Regions from separate parts of the Roseateles sp. GW835-FHT13E02 genome, predicted to be linked through region 3. Evidence: predicted binding sites of a transcription regulator. Region 3 holds the regulator's gene; each other region holds the start of a gene.
The links. Region 3 encodes FNR, which switches genes on or off when oxygen is low (the NO sensors DNR and NnrR bind a similar motif). Its sites were predicted from a motif close to TTGATNNNNATCAA; they were not measured.

Region 1 (4,241 bases), on a different contig from region 3:
TGATCTACCAGCAGACGCCCGGCATCAAGGGCCTGTCGGCCCGCACCCTGCGCGCGCTCTACAACGCCCGCGAGCAGATGGACGCGGCCTTCCGCCGCGACCCGGTGAACCGCGCCACCTTCATGCAGATCCTGCGTCAGCCCGAGGGGCAGACGCATGCCTTCCGGCTGATGAACCAGACCTCGGTGCTGGGCCGCTACCTCTGGGTGTTCCGCGGCATCGTCGGCCAGATGCAGCACGACCTGTTCCACGTCTACACCGTGGACCAGCACATCCTGATGGTGCTGCGCAATGTGCGCCGCTTCTTCATCCCCGAGCATGCACACGAGTACGCCTTCTGCTCGCAGCTGGCCTCGCAGTGGGACAAGCCCGAGCTGCTCTACATCGCCGCACTCTTCCACGATGTGGCCAAGGGCCGCGGCGGCGACCACTCCGACCTCGGCGCCGACGACGCGCGGCGCTTCTGCCGCGACCACGGCCTGAGCAAGGAAGACAGCGAGCTGGTGGTCTTCCTGGTGCGCCACCACCTGACCCACTCGCGCGTGGCGCAAAAAGAAGACCTCTCCGACCCCGAGGTGATCCAGAGTTATGTGGCCAAGGTCGGCGACGCCCGCCACCTGACCGCCCTCTACCTGCTGACCGTGGCCGACATCCGCGGCACCAGCCCCAAGGTCTGGAATGCCTGGAAGGGCAAGCTGCTGGAAGACCTCTACCGCTTGGCCCTGCGCGCCCTGGGCGGCGCCCAGCCCAATCTGGCTGCCGAGATCGAGGCGCGCAAGAACGAGGCCCGCCACAGCCTGGCCCTGCACTCCATGCTGCCTGGCACCGAGACCGCGCTCTGGGAGACCCTGGCCATCAGCTATTTCGCGCGCCACGAGGCGGGCGAGCTGGCCTGGCATGCGCGCTCGCTCTGGCGCCATGTTCAAACGGCCACGCCGGTGGTCCAGGCCCGGCCCTCGCCAATTGGCGAAGGTCTGCAGGTGCTGGTCTACGCGCCCGACCGCCAGGACCTGTTCGCCCGCATCTGCGGTTATTTCGACGGCGCCGGCTTCAACATCCTGGACGCCAAGGTGCACACCACCAAGCGCGGTTTCGCCCTGGACACCTTCCAGGTCATCAGCCCCGACTTGGAGCTCAACCACCGCGACCTCGTGCCCCTGGTCGAAAACAAGCTGGGCCAGGCCCTGCAGGCCGAAGGCCCGCTGCCCGAGCCACGCCGTGGCCGGCTCTCGCGCCGCGTCAAGAGCTTCCCCTACACCCCGCGCATTGCCCTGCGGCCCGACGAACGCGGCCAGGCCTGGCTGCTTTCCATCAGCACCAGCGACCGCGCCGGCCTGCTCTACGCCATCGCCCGCGTGCTGGCCCGTCACGGCATCAATCTGCAGCTGGCCAAGATCTCCACTCTGGGCGAGCGGGTGGAAGACACCTTCCTCGTCGACGGCCCGGCCCTGCAGCACAACCGGGCGCAGCTGCAGATCGAAAGTGAATTGCTCGACGCGGTGAGCCTGCCGGCTTGATACCCGGCGCATGCTGCTGCGCCGCGCGCTTGCAGTCTTGCACCCGTGTTTGTCTTGATGGGCATCAAGGACCGCGACATGCGAGCATGTCATCATCTTCCCTGAGCTCGCCCCGCACCCCATGCCCTTTCTGGACACCGAAAAAGCCCTGGCGCAGTCACGCAAATTTGGCGTGAAGCCCATCCCCGCCCTGCGCCCCCTGGGCTGGCTGGCCCGTGGCTGGCGCGATATGTGGCGCTGCCCGGGTGCCTCGCTGGCCCATGGCCTCGCCATGGCCATCGCCGGCGCGGTGATCGTGCTGCTGGCGCGCCATCATTTCTGGCTGCTGGTCGGTGCCTTCAGCGGCTTCTTGCTGGTAGCCCCCATCCTGGCCACAGGTCTCTACGTGATCAGCCGTGATCTGGAGCTGGGCCGCTCGCCCAATCTGCACACCGTGCTGCACACCTGGTGGCCGCGCGATGGGCGGCTGGTGGTGTTCGGCGTGCTGCTGGCCTTTGCCGGCACCGGCTGGGTGATGACCTCCGCCTCGCTGATCACCGGCTTCAGCGGCCACGCCATTCGCGAGCCGATTGATTTCATCCGCCATGTGGTGCTGAACGAAGAGACACCGTTGTTCGAAGCCTGGCTGGCCCTGGGCGCCCTGCTGGCTGCGCCGGTGTTTGCCTCCACCCTGGTCGCCGTGCCCCTGCTGCTGGACCGCGACATCGGCGTGCTCGGTGCTGTCTTCACCAGCTGGCGCGTGGTCATGGAGTACCCGGCACCGGTGGCCTTGTGGGCCGCCATCATCATGCTGCTGACCCTGCTGGGCATGGCCAGCTTCATGGTCGGCCTGGTGCTGGTCGTGCCCTTGCTGGGCCATGCCAGCTGGCATGCCTACCGCGATCTGGTCAGCGTGCACGACTGAACGAACGCCAAACCACAGACGCCAAGACCGGACCGGACCGAAAGACACCAGGATGTTTGGATACAGCGAACAGGAACTCGCCCAGTTTTGCCTCACCTGGGGCGTGGGCGGTTTCATGGCCTATATGGTGTTCATCATCCTGCAGCTGGCCCGCGAGTCCAAGGCCGGCCGCTTTGGCACCTTCATCCTGCTGCTGGGCCTGGGCTTCGGCCTGGTCGGTTTTCTGGCCAAAGGCGTGATCAAGTACTTCATGTCGGGCATCACCGGATGAGCTTGCGCGAGACCCTGAGCCGCAGCTTCCGCCACTCGCCGCTGGAGGATGTGCAGGCCATCGTCACCGGCACCTTGTTCGTGGCCCTGGGCGTGGCGCTGTTCAAGCAGGCCGGCATGCTGACCGGCGGCACGGTGGGCATCGCCTTCTTGCTGCACTACGCCTCGGGCCTGCCCTTCGGTACCCTGTTCTTCTGCATCAATCTGCCGTTTTACTGGCTGGCCTACCGGCGCATGGGCCTGCCCTTCACCCTGCGCACCATCGCCGCGGTCAGCCTGATGGCCGTGCTGGCCGAGGTGCTGCCGCGCTGGCTGAAGTTCGCCGAGCTCAACATCTGGTTCGCCGCCATCACCGGCGGCCTCTTGATCGGCGCCGGCATGCTGATCCTGTTCCGCCACCGCGCCTCGCTGGGCGGGCTCAATGTGCTGGTGCTCTACCTGCAGGAAAAGCGCGGCTGGCGCGCCGGCTATGTGCAGGCCGGCCTCGATGGCCTGATCCTGCTCAGCGCCCTGGCCTTTGTCGCCCCCGAGCGCGTGGGCCTGTCCTTGGTCGGCATGGTGGCCATCAATGCGGCCCTGGCCATCAACCACCGCCCCGGGCGCTACGTCGGCATGTCCTGAGCCTCGCCCGGGCTCAGTTGCTGAAATCGCCCAGCAGGCTGCTCAAGGTGGCCGCAGGGATCTCGACATCGACCGGATAGGCCGGATGCTCACAGCCCACGGTGACCGAGGCGCCGGTGCGCAAGGCGTCGCGCTGCTCGGGGCTGAAATCGAATCGCAGAAAATGAATCGAGCTCACCGCCGAGGGCGCGGCCGGCGCGGCGCCATCAGGCGAGCCAGCTTTGGGCTCCGGCGGCATGTCCTCATTGGCCACGGCGTAGACCCGACCCAGGCCTTGAATCTCCACGAAAAAGCGCTGCTCGACGCCGGCCAGCTGGGGCAGCTCCTGCTCGCGCTGGCGGGCGTCGGCAAACTCGATCATCAGCGTGGCCCGCCAGTCGCTGCCGCGCGGTGCCAAGGCCGCGTAGAGCACGCGCTCGCGTTCCACATCCTCAGGGTCGACCAGGCGCTCGGCCAGCAAGACCTCCTGCAGCTGGTAGCGCAGGGTCTGCTCGCTCTCGAACTGCAGACGCATGTGCTCGCCCAGCAGCACCGAACGGCGCTGCCGGTGCTCCAGGATGTCCTCGTGGTGGGCTCGCCGGTAGTCGCTGTAAGCCTCGAGGCTCAACACGCTGTCTGCGCTGATGCTCATGAATCTCCTTCGCGCTCCACCATCTCTGGGCGCGACTGCATGGTAGCGCGCCAATACAACGGCACGGCGGAGCTTGACCTCAGAGCAAGGCGCTGTACCAGCGCAGATCGAGCAGCTTGCGCGCCAGCTGGTGGCTGCGGCCTTGCGGGTCGGCCAGGTCGTGCAGGATGTCGAAGTGGTTGCAGCCGGCAATCTCTTCGCAGATGGGCACGGCGCGCCGGCCCCAGGCCTGGCGGATCAGGCGGTTCTGGCGCCGGAATTCCTCGCTCTCCTCGCTGCCACAGACCGCATACAGCGG
Region 2 (4,241 bases), 150 kb from region 3:
CTGCTTGGGCATGCAGTAGCTGCAGCGGAAATTGCAACGGTCGGTGACCGAAATGCGCAGATCGCGCAGCGGCCGGCCGAGCTGGTCGCGCGGCGGCAGCGCGGGCTCGGCGGAGTCCATTGGCAGCGGCAAGGCGCTCAGCTGGCGCTGGTCGGCGATCGGGATCACGGGCTTCTTGAGCGGGGGCATGCGTCCGATTGTGCCTCCAGCGACAAAACCTCTTGCGCCGTGGCCCGGCCCGGGGCGGCGCTCGCACGGCCGTGACTATCACCACAAGAGGGGGCTTGCCCTGGGCGCCTGCAGCAGTTGGAATGCGCAACATGACCGGCGTGCTCCATCCTGACCTCCCTCGCTTCATCGCCTTCGGTGCGGCCTACACCGAGCTGCAACGCAGCGGCCCCGACCTCTGGCGCAGCGTCAACCGCGGCGCGCCCTGGCAGGTGGCGGTGGCGCTCTCGACCCTGGGCGAACTCAGCGCCTTTGCCGGCGCCATCAGCCAGGATGCCTTCGGCCAGGAAATCTGGATCGACAGCAGCGATGCCAATCTCGACCTGCGCTTCATCCAGCAACTGCCCAAGCCGCCACTGATGGCCTTGAGCCGGCCCGACGAGGCGCCGCAGTTCTTTGTCGGCCAGGACAGCGCCGACCTGCACTTCCGCCCCGAGGGCCTGCCCAGCGGCTGGCTCAAGCGATTGCGCTGGGCCCATTTCGGCGGGCTGAGCCTGGTGCGTCAGCCTCTCGGCTTGCGCCTGCTGGCGCTGGCCGAGGGCCTCAAGGCCGAAGGCAAAACGCTCAGCTATGCGCCCGAGTTCAGCTTGCAGATGGATTCGCGCTACGACGAGACCCTCGAGCGCATGTGCCGCCTGGCCGATGTGATCCAGATTTCGGAGGCCGAGCTGCGCGGTCTGTTCCGCGCCCAGGACTATCGCGTCGGTCTGGCCCAGATCAGCGCCTGGAACCCGGACGCCATGCTCTTGCTCCAGCACGGCGTGGCCGGCCATGCCACGCTGTTCCGCGGCCGCGAGGAGTGGCATGCGCAGATAGCCGATTACGACGTGGTCGACCCTGTGGGCGCGCGCGAGTCGGGCCTGGCCGGGCTGATCTTCAGCTGCCTTCGCCAACGCGAAGCGCCGGTGCAACAGCATCTGCGCTGGGCCGTGGCGGCAGAAGCCGCGGCCTGCAGCGCAGCCGGTTTCTGCCCGCCTTCGGAAGCCCTGGTCGCAACCCTGGCGGCCCGGGCCTTGCTCAAAACGGGGGGGTGAGCGGGGGGGGGCTGGTCACGGCAGCGCCATGAGTCACCCGGTTTGACTCAATCCGGAATGCGGTAGTCGGCCGGCCCCATCAGGTCAATGCCGCAGGCCAGGTTCTCGGCCCAGGCGATGAACTGTTGCACGGCCGGGCCGCTCATCGGGCTGCCGTGCTGGGGCACGATCATGGCGATGTCCAGCTCGCGCACCATGGCTGCCCAGAGGCGCATGACCTTGTTGCTGACCATGTAGCGGCGGTGGAAGCCTTCCATGTAGCGGATGTGGCCGGCCAGTTCGGTCACCGGTTTGGCGGGGTCGAGCTGGGCGCCCAGCGAGGCACCGAGGTCGCCGGAGAACAGGATGCGGCTGACCGGGTCGTAGAACTGGAAATTGCCCTCGGCGTGCAGGAAATGCGCGGGCAGGGCCCAGAGCTCGAAGCTGTCGGCGCTGCCTTGGCCCAAGCGCAGGCGTTGGCCGGCATCGGGCAGGCCGATGATGCGGCCGGCCGTCTTGCCGGGCTTGCAGAAATGCGGCGCGAAGCGTTCCCAGATGCGCGAGATGTAGACCGGCGCGCTGCTGGCCGTCATCCAGCGGTCCAGCGAGGCGATGATGTCGGGGTCGGCATGCGAAGCCAGGATGGCGGCCAGCTTGTGCGGCGCCATGTACTGGGTCAGGCCCAGGTAGAGCTCGTTGTAGGCGATATTGCCGCCCGGGTCGAGGATGGCGCCGGTGTTGCCGTGTACCAGCAGGAACTGATTGGACTGCACGGCCTCGCCTTCCTCCACGCTGAGCTTGGAGAACATCAGGCAGCGGTGCGAATCCTGGTGGAACAGTTCGATGGGCATGGCGCGCGTGCGGACGAAGCCGTCAGTGGAATGCGCTGACTCTAGCCAGCCCGGGGCGGCCCGCCCTTGAGCCAGATCAAGCCAGATCAAGCCAGATCGAGTCAGGCGTTGCCGGGCGGGTTTGGCGCCAGGCTTTCACGCAGGCTCAGCAGATCCGCCTCGGGCAGGGCGCGGCTGTAGAGCCAACCCTGGGCATCGCTGACCCCGAGTTTGAGCAGCACCTCGCGCTGTGCCTGGGTCTCGACGCCCTCGGCCGTGAGCTCCAGTCCCAAGGTGCTGGCCAGGGCCACAATGGCCCGCACAATGGCCAGATCGTGGCCCTCGCGCTCCAGGTCGCGAACAAAGCTCTTGTCGATCTTGAGTCGGTCGAGCGGGAAATGCTTGAGCAGGGACAGCGAGGAGAAGCCGGTGCCGAAGTCATCGATGGCGAGCTTGACGCCCAAGCGGCGCAGCTCGCCCAGAATCATGCGGCCGCTGTCCACCGATTGCAGGGTCGATTCGGTGATCTCCAGCTCCAGGCAGGCCGGCGGCAGGCCGTGGCGTTTCAGGGCCTCGGCCACCAGCTCGGCAAAGCCCGGCCGTTGCAGCTGGCGCGCCGAAATGTTGACGGCCAGACGCTCCAGCGGCCGGCCGCTGGCCAGCCAGCGCACGCCCAAGCGGCAGGCCTGGTCCAGGGCCCAGCGGCCGTAGTCTTCGATCAGGCCGATGTCCTCGGCCACCGGGATGAAGCGATCGGGGCTGATGGCGCCCAGCTCCGGGTGCTGCCAGCGCATCAGGGCCTCGGCACCGATGACGCGGTGCCGCGCCATGTCGATGATGGGCTGCCAGTGCAGCATCAGCTCCTGGCCCAGGCGCGCGCGGCGCAGGCCTTGTTCAATCTGCAGCCGGGCCACAGCCTTGTCGGAGAGCTGGGCGCTGAACACTTCATAACGGTTGCGGCCCGCGGACTTGGCCTCGTACATGGCAGCGTCCGCGGCTTGAATCAGCGCGTCGGCCGAACAGCCATGCTCCGGGAACTGGGCAATGCCCACGCTGGCCGAGACGGACACCGGGTCGCGCCCCGCGAGCTCCACCGGCAGGCGGATCTGGGCCAGCAGTTTCTCGGCCAGTGCGGTGGCGTCGTCGATGCAGTGAATGTCGCTGAGCAGGATGATGAATTCGTCACCCCCGAGGCGCACCGAGACATCCGAGCGGCGCAAGCAGAGCTCCAGCCGGCGTGCGATCTGGATCAGCAGCTCGTCGCCGACACCGTGACCCAGGGTGTCGTTGATGGTTTTGAAGCCGTCCAGATCCATGAAGAGCAGGGCGAAGCGGGCAGGTTCGCGGTCGTGCTGACCCTCGCTGCCGATGAAGTGGCGCAGACATACTTCGAGGTGATGGCGGTTGCCCAGGCCCGTCAAGGCATCGTGATAGGCCAGATGCTGGATCTGCGTCTCGGCCCGGCGCAAGGCCGAGATGTCGGTGAAGGTCAGCACCTGGTGGCTGAGCCGGCCCTGGGCATCGAGCACCGGGGCCAGGTGTTGCCAGGCCGGGAACAGGCGGCCATCGCGGTGCCGGCACATGGTTTCGCCATGCCAGACGGCGTTGCGTGCGGCGTTGCCTTCGTCGTCGGCGCTGCTGTAGCTGGCGCCCGCATGGAAGGGGGCTTGATCGTTCTGCCGCTGAGCGGGCAGAAAGCTGCGCACGTCCTGGCCCAGCACCTGCTCCAGGGTCCAGCCGGTCATCTGTGTGAACGAAGGGTTGATCGCGCGCACGCGGTGCTGGGTGTCGAGAATGACGATGGCGTCGGCTGCCGATTCGAACACCACGGCGGCGCGGCGCAGCTGGGCCTCGGTCTCGAGCTGCAGGCTGATGTCACGGAACACGCCGATGATCTTGCCGTCGCCGGGCACGCCTTCGCTGAAGTGGCAGGCGCGGATCTCCAACCAGGTGGGCGGCTCCTGGGCGGGCTTCCAGCGCGTCACGCAATGGGCCGAGCCGCCGGGCTGCAGCAGGGCGGCCAGCTGCTCACGGGCCGGCAGCTCGATGCAGGCCATGAAGGCTTGGCGCGACAGGGCAAAGCCGCGTGCCGTGGAGGCCTGCAGGGGTTCGACATGGCCGTTCAGTTCGATCAGGTCCGATTCCGGGTGGAACTCCATCACCCCGAGCT
Region 3 (4,241 bases):
GGCGGCAAGCAGCTGGTGTGGATCGCCGTCGCGCTCTGGACCGGCTTCACTTTTGTCGGCTATTTCACCCCGATCAAGTCCTTGTGGGCTGAGGCGTTCACGCTCAGCTTTGGCCCTTGGGAATGGTTCTGGGTGCTGTTCTACGCCTTTGCGACCTACGGCTTCGCGGGCTTCATGCGTGAGCAGGTCTGCAAATACATGTGTCCCTACGCGCGCTTCCAGAGCGCCATGTTCGACAAGGACACATTGATCATCAGCTACGACGCCGAGCGCGGCGAACCGCGCGGCTCCCGCAGCAAGAAGGCCAGCGTGGACGAAGTCAAGGCCGCGGGACTGGGGTCGTGCATCGACTGCACCCTGTGTGTCCAGGTTTGCCCCACAGGCATCGACATCCGCAAGGGCTTGCAGTACGAGTGCATCGGTTGTGCCGCCTGCATCGACGTCTGTGATGGCGTCATGGACAAGATGAACTACCCGCGTGGCCTGATCCGCTACGACACGCAAAACGGCTTGCAGCAACACCTGAGCCCGGCGCAAAAGCTGCGCCGCCTGTTCCGCCCGCGTGTGGTGATCTACACCGTGGTCTTGTTCGTGTTGTGCACCGCCTTGCTGGCCAGCCTCTTGTTCCTGCGCAGCCCCGTCAAGCTCGATGTGGTGCGTGACCGTGGTGTGCTGGCCCGCGTGGTGGAAGATGGCTATGTCGAGAACCTCTACCGATTGCAGGTCATGAACGCCACCGAACAGAATCACCGTTATCAGGTGACGGTCAGCGGCATGGAGGGCATCAAACTGGAGCAGGTGGCTGAGCTCAGTGTTGCACCGGCCGAGGCGCGCTGGCTGACGCTGTCGGTGCGGGTGCCGCCCGAGACAGCGGCCCGCGCGGCGCAGGATCGCAAGGGCTCGCACGCGATCGAGTTCCAGCTGCGTAGCCTCGACGGCGCCAGCAGCGGTGCGACCGTCGTGCATGAAAAATCAACCTTCATCGTGCCGCGCTGAACCAAGCTTGGCACACACACAGGAGACGAGACGCATGAGCCAGAATTTCAAGCCCGAAAATGGCACGGCGGCCCCCAAGGCCGCTGGCTGGTGGCGCACGCCGATGATGTGGCTGGTGGTTGGCGGCCCGGCGCTGGTGATTGTGGCCAGCTTCATCACTCTGAGCTTGGCCATCAACAACCCCGACCCCGTGCTGGAGGACAAGGTGGTGGCCAACAAGGCCAGCGGTAGCAAGGCCCTGGTTCCTGCGCGTGAAGCGCGCAACCATGCAGCCACTGGCGGGCAGTGATCATGGACGCGGCTGATCCGTCCGCATCGGCAGTTCCCAAGCAAAGTAGCCGCTGGGCCATGGCAGTGGCTTGGCCATCCTTTTTCATGGCCGGGGTGATGGAGGCTCTGGTGTTTGCGGTCGTCGACCCCAGTGATCTGAGCTGGTTTGGCGCCGAGCGCCTGGATTGGTCGCGTCAGGCGGTCTATACCGTCAGCTTCATGATCTTTTGGTTGGTCATCAGCCTGGCAGCCAGTGTCAGCGTCATGCTGGCCACCTTGCCTGATTTGCCCGAGGACGCCCACCCGCGCGGCTGGCCGCGTTGATCCCGCAATGCGATTCGCCCGCCCGGCGTGGTGGCGCCAAACAAAAAGGCCTTCGTTCACACGAAGGCCTTTTTGTTTGACTGCGCCGCCCATGCCGCGGGCGCGTTGATCTCAGCAGTTGCTGTTGTTGACCAGCTTTTGCAGGCCGGCCTGGTCGAGGATGCGCAGGTGCCGTTGCTTCACCTCCAGCAGGCCTTCTTCCTGGAACTTGGAGAAGGTGCGGCTGACGGTCTCCAGCTTCAGGCCCAGATAGCTGCCAATTTCCTCGCGCGTCATGCGCAGCACCAGGGCGGCGGCCGAGAAGCCGCGGGCTTGCAAGCGCTGGGTCAGGTTGAGCAGGAAGGCGGCCAGGCGTTCTTCGGCCCGCATGCTGCCTAGCAGCAGCATCACGCCGTGGTCGCGCACGATCTCGCGGCTCATGATCTTGTGGAACTGGCGCTGCAGATCGGTGAACTCGCGCGACAACTCTTCGAGCTGTTCGAAGGGGATCACGCAGACCTGGGAGTCTTCCAGTGCGACAGCGTCACAGCTGTGGCGGTCGGTGCTGATGCCGTCCAGGCCCAGCAATTCGCCGGCCATCTGGAAGCCGGTGACCTGGTCGCGACCATCTTCCGAGGACACGCAGGTTTTGAAGAAGCCCGTGCGCACGGCGTAGAGCGACTGGAACTCGTCGCCGCTGCGAAACAGGGTGTCACCTCGAGCCACGCTGCGGCGGGTGGCCACCAGCTGGTCCAGCTGATCCAGGTCGCCGGAGGATAAGCCCACCGGCAGGCACAGCTCGCGCAAATTGCAGCTGGAGCAGGCGACCTTCAGCGGCTCAAACTTGATAGGGACGGTGGCATTCATCGTGTGCTTTTTAAGGGATTCGCAGGCAGCAGGCGGAGCAGACTGGGGCTGCGGGACTTCCAGATTTTTCACGGACATGAGCATGATGCACCTCAAACATGGGTGCATTGTTGGGTCGACAATGCGCGCCGAGCTTGATCCTTGTCAAGTCGGCTCGCCAAAGCCTTGGCAAAGTGCGGCCCATGGTACAGAACATTCAAGACCGAGGCCCTCGGCAACCTGAGACAAAGCCTGCCAGCGGCGCTGCGGCGGGTGCGCCCGCAGCCGCACAAATCAACGAAGCGCTCTTGCGACGCTTCGATGTATCCGGGCCTCGCTACACCTCGTACCCCACGGCCGATCGCTTCGTCGAAGCCTTCACCATCGAGCAATACCAGCAGGCGCTGGCGCAACGCGCGGGCGGTTCGCAGGTGGGCGGCAACACGCCGCTGTCGCTCTATGTCCACATTCCGTTCTGCGAATCGGTCTGCTATTACTGCGCCTGCAACAAGGTCATCACCAAGCACCATGATCGTGCCACCGAGTACCTGCAGGCCTTGGTGACCGAGATGGACCTGACCCTGGAGCACCTGGGCCGGGGCGCGGCGGTCTCGCAGCTGCATTTGGGTGGCGGTTCTCCGACCTTCCTGAGCGACGCGGAGCTGAGCCAGCTGATGCAGGCCATGCTGGAGCGCTTCCGCCTGGCGCCGGGCGCCGAGGTGTCGATTGAAGTGGATCCGCGCACGGTCAGCGTCGAGCGCCTGGCCCATCTGCGTCAGCTGGGCTTCAACCGCCTGAGCTTTGGCGTGCAGGACTTTGACCCCGAGGTACAGAAGGCCGTGCATCGCCAGCAGAGCTACGAAAGTGTTGAGGCCTTGATGGTCTCTGCCCGCTCGCTGGGATTTGAATCCACCAATGTGGATCTGATCTACGGTCTGCCGCTGCAAACACCCGAGTCCTTTGCTCGCACCATCGAGCAGGTGGGGGCGCTCAAGCCCGACCGCATCGCGCTCTACGGCTATGCCCATCTGCCGCAGCGCTTTAAGCCGCAGCGCCGCATCAATGAGGCCGAGCTGCCGGTGGCGGGCGACAAGATCACCATGCTGGCGGCGGCCATCAGCGGCTTTGAGCGCCATGGCTACAGCTATATCGGCATGGATCACTTTGCCTTGGCCAGCGACTCCTTGGCCGTGGCCAAGCGCCAGGGTCGGCTGCACCGCAATTTCCAGGGTTACAGCACCCAGCCGGACTGCGACCTGATTGCGCTCGGCGTCTCGGCCATCGGCCGGGTGGGCGCCAGCTACAGCCAGAACGCCAAGACCCTGGACGAGTACTACGACGCGTTGAATCAGGGCCAGTTGCCCATCCAGCGTGGCTTGGCCCTCACGCGGGACGACATCGCCCGGCGTGCCGTCATCATGGCCTTGATGTGCCAGGGGCGGCTGGAGTTTGAGTCCATCGAGTTGGCGCATCTGCTCAGCTTTGAGCAGTACTTCAAGCCCGAGATGGAGCGCATCCGCGAGCTGGCCGAGCAAGGCCTGGTGGTGCTGGAGCCGGGGGCCATCCAGGTCACGCCCATGGGCTGGTATTTCGTGCGTGCAGTTGCTATGGTGTTTGACCGATACCTGCAAGCCGATCGCAGCCGTGAGCGCTTCTCCCGCATCATCTGATCCCCATGCTTGACGCCAGCCTGGCCGCGTCCGCCGCCCTGATGGGGCTGGCGGGCACGCCGCACTGCCTGGCGATGTGCGGCGCCACCTGCGCGGCGGCGGGCGCGCGTTCGCCGCTCGCGTTTCAGTTCGGCCGCCTGCTCGGCTACAGCCTGG
Region 4 (4,241 bases), on a different contig from region 3:
GGTGGCGCAGATCGCTGACCTGCTTGAGCTCCGGCAGGTCCTTGCGCTGGCGCAGGCCGTAGACCATGATGCGGCGCTCGCTGATCGGCCCAACCCAGCGGTACTGCCGCTCGCGCTCGGGCAGGCGTGTCAGGGAGAACAGGATGCTGTTGTTTTGCGCCGCTGCGGCCTGAACGGCGCGGCGCCAGGGCTGGACCTGGATGTCCAGGCTCAGCTGAGCCTGTGCGGCCATCAGTTGCAGCAGCTCGCTGCTGAAGCCGGCGGGCTGGCCCGCCGCGTCCTGAAAGTTCAGTGGCGGCAAATGCTCGGTGAACGCCATCAAGGGCCCAGCAAGGCCCGGCTTGGCCAAGGCCCAGGGGCTGAAACCGGCGGCCAGGCCGGCCAGGGCCCACTCACGGCGCCGCATGGCGGCTCAGCCGTGAAGGCCCGGACGGGCACGCCATCGATGGATCCATGTGCTTGGCCCCTGTACTGCAAAGCGCAAAGTCTAGGGGCATCGGCCGGCCGGAATGCCGCTCACATCGGCGACGGCGTGCCGGCCATGCGGTCATATCTGACGAAGAACTGGCGCGCCTTGGCCACCAGCTGCGCCTCGGTCGGGTGGTCCACGGTTTCGTAGGCCACGATGTGCTTGGCGATCTGCGGGCGGTGCTTGTCGGCGTAGTGCTTGAAGTCGCTTTGTGCGGTGCTCGATCCGACCACCAGCACTTCCTCGATGCCTTTCAGCGCCTCGCAGACTTCGCCGAAGAACTCATGCTCGCTGCGCACGGCGCTGCCGTGTTGCTTGGTGTGGTGGCTGTGGGCCTTGATCTTCTCGGCCTGCACATGCTCGGCGTCGAACTGCAGGACCTTGGCTTGCTGATGGTCGAGCCAGACGACGGCGTGGAAGGTGGTGGTGTGCGAGGTGGGTGTGGAGCTCATGCTTGCGGTCCTTGTGAATGAACGGGGTTTCGAGAAAAGAAAGAAGGGGGCGAACAAAACGTCGAGCGGTACAGCGGTGCTTGCAGACCTTGGTGGCATTCCGGCGACCTGTCTGTCTGCTCGCGCACTGGGGGGGCTGGTCGAGGCTGGTGGCCCTGGCGCAGCCGGGCATCCGCTGCTTCAGTGCAGATGGGGTTGCGCACCTTCATGCTGGGCTTGGCACTGCAGGCAGCGCCGGCTGCTGGGGCTGGCCTGGAGGCGGGCGAACGCAATCGCCTCGCCGCAGTCCTGGCAAAGACCGAAGTCCTCGTGATCCAGTGCCCCCAGGGCGGCGATCAGCTCGCGCAGCGATTGCAGGGTCTGGTCGCTGCGCGCCAGATCGACTTCGCGGCTGGCATCCAGCGCCGGCTCACGCTGGCTGTTGCCATCGCCGTCCTGTAGCAAGGCCTCGCGCGCATGTTCGACCCGGCTCAGCGCGCCCAGCTGTCCGTCGAGTTCACGTTCCAGCTCGCGCTGCCGGCGCAGCAATTCCTCGCGCAGCTGTTGAATCTGGGTGGCGTTGAGGCGTGGCGTCATGGCGATCTCCTTGATGCCATCTTGGCAGCCTGGAGGCCGGCGGTGTTGACCTGGCTCAAGCCATGTGCAGGCGCCTGGCTTCGACCCCCGGGGCGGCCAGACTCCCCCAAAAGAGGGAGTCGCTGTGCGCATGGCATCTCGTACCATCGCGCCCGTTTGTAAAAAGTAGTAACGAGCCGAGGTGCGCGCGCGGGCCATCCGCTGCGGAGCCTTGTCAAGAACAACGACTCAACGAGGGAAACAATCCATGGTGAAACCATCTCGCATGGCCGAGCGCGTGACGCGCTGGGCTTTGGCGCCGGGCCTGGCGCTGGTGCTGACCGCCTGCGGTGGCGGTGGCAGTTCGGAACCCCCGGCGCCCCCGCCGGTGCCACCCACGCCGGTGCCCGAGACCTTGAGCATCACCGCCCCCACGGTCGGTGACATCGCCGAGCCCACCGCCTTCGGCAACAGCGCCGCCACAGTCAGCAAGCTGTCCTACAGCTGGGACTTCGGCGACGGCACGGCCGCCAGCACCGAGGCCGCGCCCAAGCACCAGTTTGCTAAGCCGGGCGACTATGAAGTGAAGCTGCGCGTCAGCAACGAGGCGGGCCAGTTCAAGGAAGTCAAGACCACCATCTCGGTCAATAACCAGGCGGCCGTGCGCGGCCTGGAGTGCACGGGCGCCCAGGAAACCGGCTGGTGCTGGCAGGCGCCGCGGCCGACCGGCCATGTGTACAAGTCGGTGACGTTCGCCAACGCCACCACCGGTTGGCGCGTGGGTGCATATGGCGAGATCTTCAAGACGGTCGATGCCGGCAAGAGCTGGACTCGCCAGCCCAGCGGCGTCAATGTCGATCTGTACGAAGTCGTGTTTGCCGATGACAAGACCGGCTGGGTCCGCGGGGCCAACAGCACCTTGCTGAGCACCACGGATGGCGGCAGCAGCTGGAAGCCTGCCGTGGCCCCATGGCAAGGTGACACTGATGTGCAGAGGCTTTCGGTTCTGCCCAAGGGCGGCTTGCTGTACAGCGACTACAACATCAACCACCTGAGCACCGACGCCGGCAAGAGCTGGACGTCCGGCAACGCCTACGGATTGGTGAGCACCGGTGGCGAGGCTTTCCTGAGCATCAACTCGGACACGGTGTCCCGCTACAGCACCCTCAAGGCCGCGCCGGTGGCGGTGCTGCAGATGAAGGACGTGGATGGCTCCAACCTGAACGGGTACAACAGCTCCATCAATGTGGTGGGCGAGAAGACCGTCCTGGTCCATGCCCGCGACTGGGGGCGCTACGACTACACGACCTACCAGTACGTCTACCGTTCGAGCCTGTGGCGCAGCGACGATGCCGGCCAGACCTGGACGCGTCAGGCCGCCACCGGTCTCGAAAGTTCGACCGATTCGCTGCAGGTTCGGGCTCTGGATGCCGGTGCCACCAAGCTGATTGCACAGTCCGGACTGCGTCTCTTCCGTTCCGAAGACGGTGGAGCCAGCTGGGCCGCCGCCACGCCCGGCACGGTGTACTCGCTGCGCAATCTGACCGTCGTCGGATCGAAGGTGTACGCCATGATGGCCGGCCTTCCCAAGGTCAGCGAGGACCTGGGCCGCACTTGGAAGTCGCTGTCGCTGCCCGCCAGCCTCAAGAACATCGGCCTCTACAACTCGACCGAGCTTCGTTTGGTGGGGGCGGCCTTGATGCTGATCGATGCGCAGCTGGGCTCCTACATCAGCCTCGACGAGGGTGCCACTTGGGAGGTGCTGCGCCCCGGTGACAGCAGTTCCAGCGGTTCGCCGCATTCGGTGGCTTTCCGCGATGCCAAGAATGGCGCCCTGGTCAATGTCCGAGGCGAGCTGTATCTGAGCGCCGACGGCGGCAAGACCTGGAAGCTGAAGCGCAGCGACCTGGCCGCCAGTTTCAATCCCTATGCCTACGGCCGTTTGCAGTTCACCAGCGCCAAGACCGGCTACCTGCTGAGCCTGGATCGTCGTCTCTACAAGACCACCGACGCGGGCGAAACCTGGAGCTCGAGCCTTGGAAGCACCTTGTGGACGACCATGGCCTTCACGGACGACAGCAAGGGCTGGGCTCGGTCCGACGACGGCAAGTTCTGGATCACGCGCGATGGCAGCAACAGCTTTGCGCCCATGACCTCGCCCAGCTTCGTGCCCAACGATGTGCGCGTCGAAGGTGAGAGCGGCCTGATCGCGGTGGGGGCGAGCGGCGGCATTGCCCAGAGCAGCGATGGCGGCAAGACCTGGTCGCAGCGCTACACCGGTATCGGCGAGACGCTGTACAAGATCTACACCCTGGATGCCAAGACTTACTGGGCCCTTGGCGCCGCCGGCACCGTGCTGCGCTCCGACGACGCCGGCGTGAGCTGGACCAAGCAGCTGGTGCCTGTGCCCTCGCAAGCCGCGCTGCTCGACATCCAGTTCCTGGACGCCAAGAACGGCTGGATCGTCGGTGAGCAAGGCACCATCCTGGTGAGCCGCGACGGTGGCAAGACCTGGACCCCGCAGGCCTCGGGCACGCGCAAGTCGCTGTACTCGGTGCAGATCGTGGACATCCGCACCGGCTGGATCGTCGGCGCTGAAGGCACTTTGCTGGCCACCGGATCGGGCGGCAACTGAGCCGGGTTTCCTGAGCCGGCTCGCTCGAGCTCAAGGCCGGGGTGCTGCAAGGCGCCCCGGCCTTTGTGCTTTCTGGCTGCGGCCGGGCTTGCGCCTGCGTGGGAAAATCCGGCTCCTCTGCAGTCTTTGG

Region 1: the regulator FNR is predicted to act here: its motif matches at 1,572-1,585, upstream of AC1Q6P_RS13930 (DUF2189 domain-containing protein).
Region 2: the regulator FNR is predicted to act here: its motif matches at 2,159-2,172, upstream of AC1Q6P_RS01125 (oxygen-binding di-iron domain-containing protein).
Region 4: the regulator FNR is predicted to act here: its motif matches at 1,543-1,556, upstream of AC1Q6P_RS03465 (TraR/DksA family transcriptional regulator).

Annotation. Positions count from the first base shown of each region.
Region 1 is NZ_JBXAGJ010000013.1:24,722-28,962, reverse strand. It holds gene AC1Q6P_RS13935 ([protein-PII] uridylyltransferase) at 1-1,517, shown strand, start outside; gene AC1Q6P_RS13930 (DUF2189 domain-containing protein) at 1,639-2,421, shown strand; gene AC1Q6P_RS13925 (DUF2788 domain-containing protein) at 2,474-2,692, shown strand; gene AC1Q6P_RS13920 (YitT family protein) at 2,689-3,312, shown strand; gene AC1Q6P_RS13915 (DUF3501 family protein) at 3,326-3,943, opposite strand; gene AC1Q6P_RS13910 (alpha/beta hydrolase) at 4,023-4,241, opposite strand, start outside.
Region 2 is NZ_JBXAGJ010000001.1:257,960-262,200, reverse strand. It holds gene moaA (GTP 3',8-cyclase MoaA) at 1-189, opposite strand, end outside; gene AC1Q6P_RS01130 (PfkB family carbohydrate kinase) at 312-1,262, shown strand; gene AC1Q6P_RS01125 (oxygen-binding di-iron domain-containing protein) at 1,310-2,092, opposite strand; gene AC1Q6P_RS01120 (two-component system response regulator) at 2,194-4,241, opposite strand, start outside.
Region 3 is NZ_JBXAGJ010000001.1:108,582-112,822, reverse strand. It holds gene ccoG (cytochrome c oxidase accessory protein CcoG) at 1-996, shown strand, start outside; gene AC1Q6P_RS00470 (hypothetical protein) at 1,031-1,285, shown strand; gene AC1Q6P_RS00465 (hypothetical protein) at 1,345-1,590, shown strand; gene fnr (fumarate/nitrate reduction transcriptional regulator Fnr) at 1,702-2,436, opposite strand; gene hemN (oxygen-independent coproporphyrinogen III oxidase) at 2,619-4,085, shown strand; gene AC1Q6P_RS00450 (sulfite exporter TauE/SafE family protein) at 4,091-4,241, shown strand, end outside.
Region 4 is NZ_JBXAGJ010000003.1:7,011-11,251, reverse strand. It holds gene AC1Q6P_RS03475 (substrate-binding periplasmic protein) at 1-406, opposite strand, end outside; gene AC1Q6P_RS03470 (hypothetical protein) at 517-921, opposite strand; gene AC1Q6P_RS03465 (TraR/DksA family transcriptional regulator) at 1,102-1,497, opposite strand; gene AC1Q6P_RS03460 (YCF48-related protein) at 1,745-4,111, shown strand.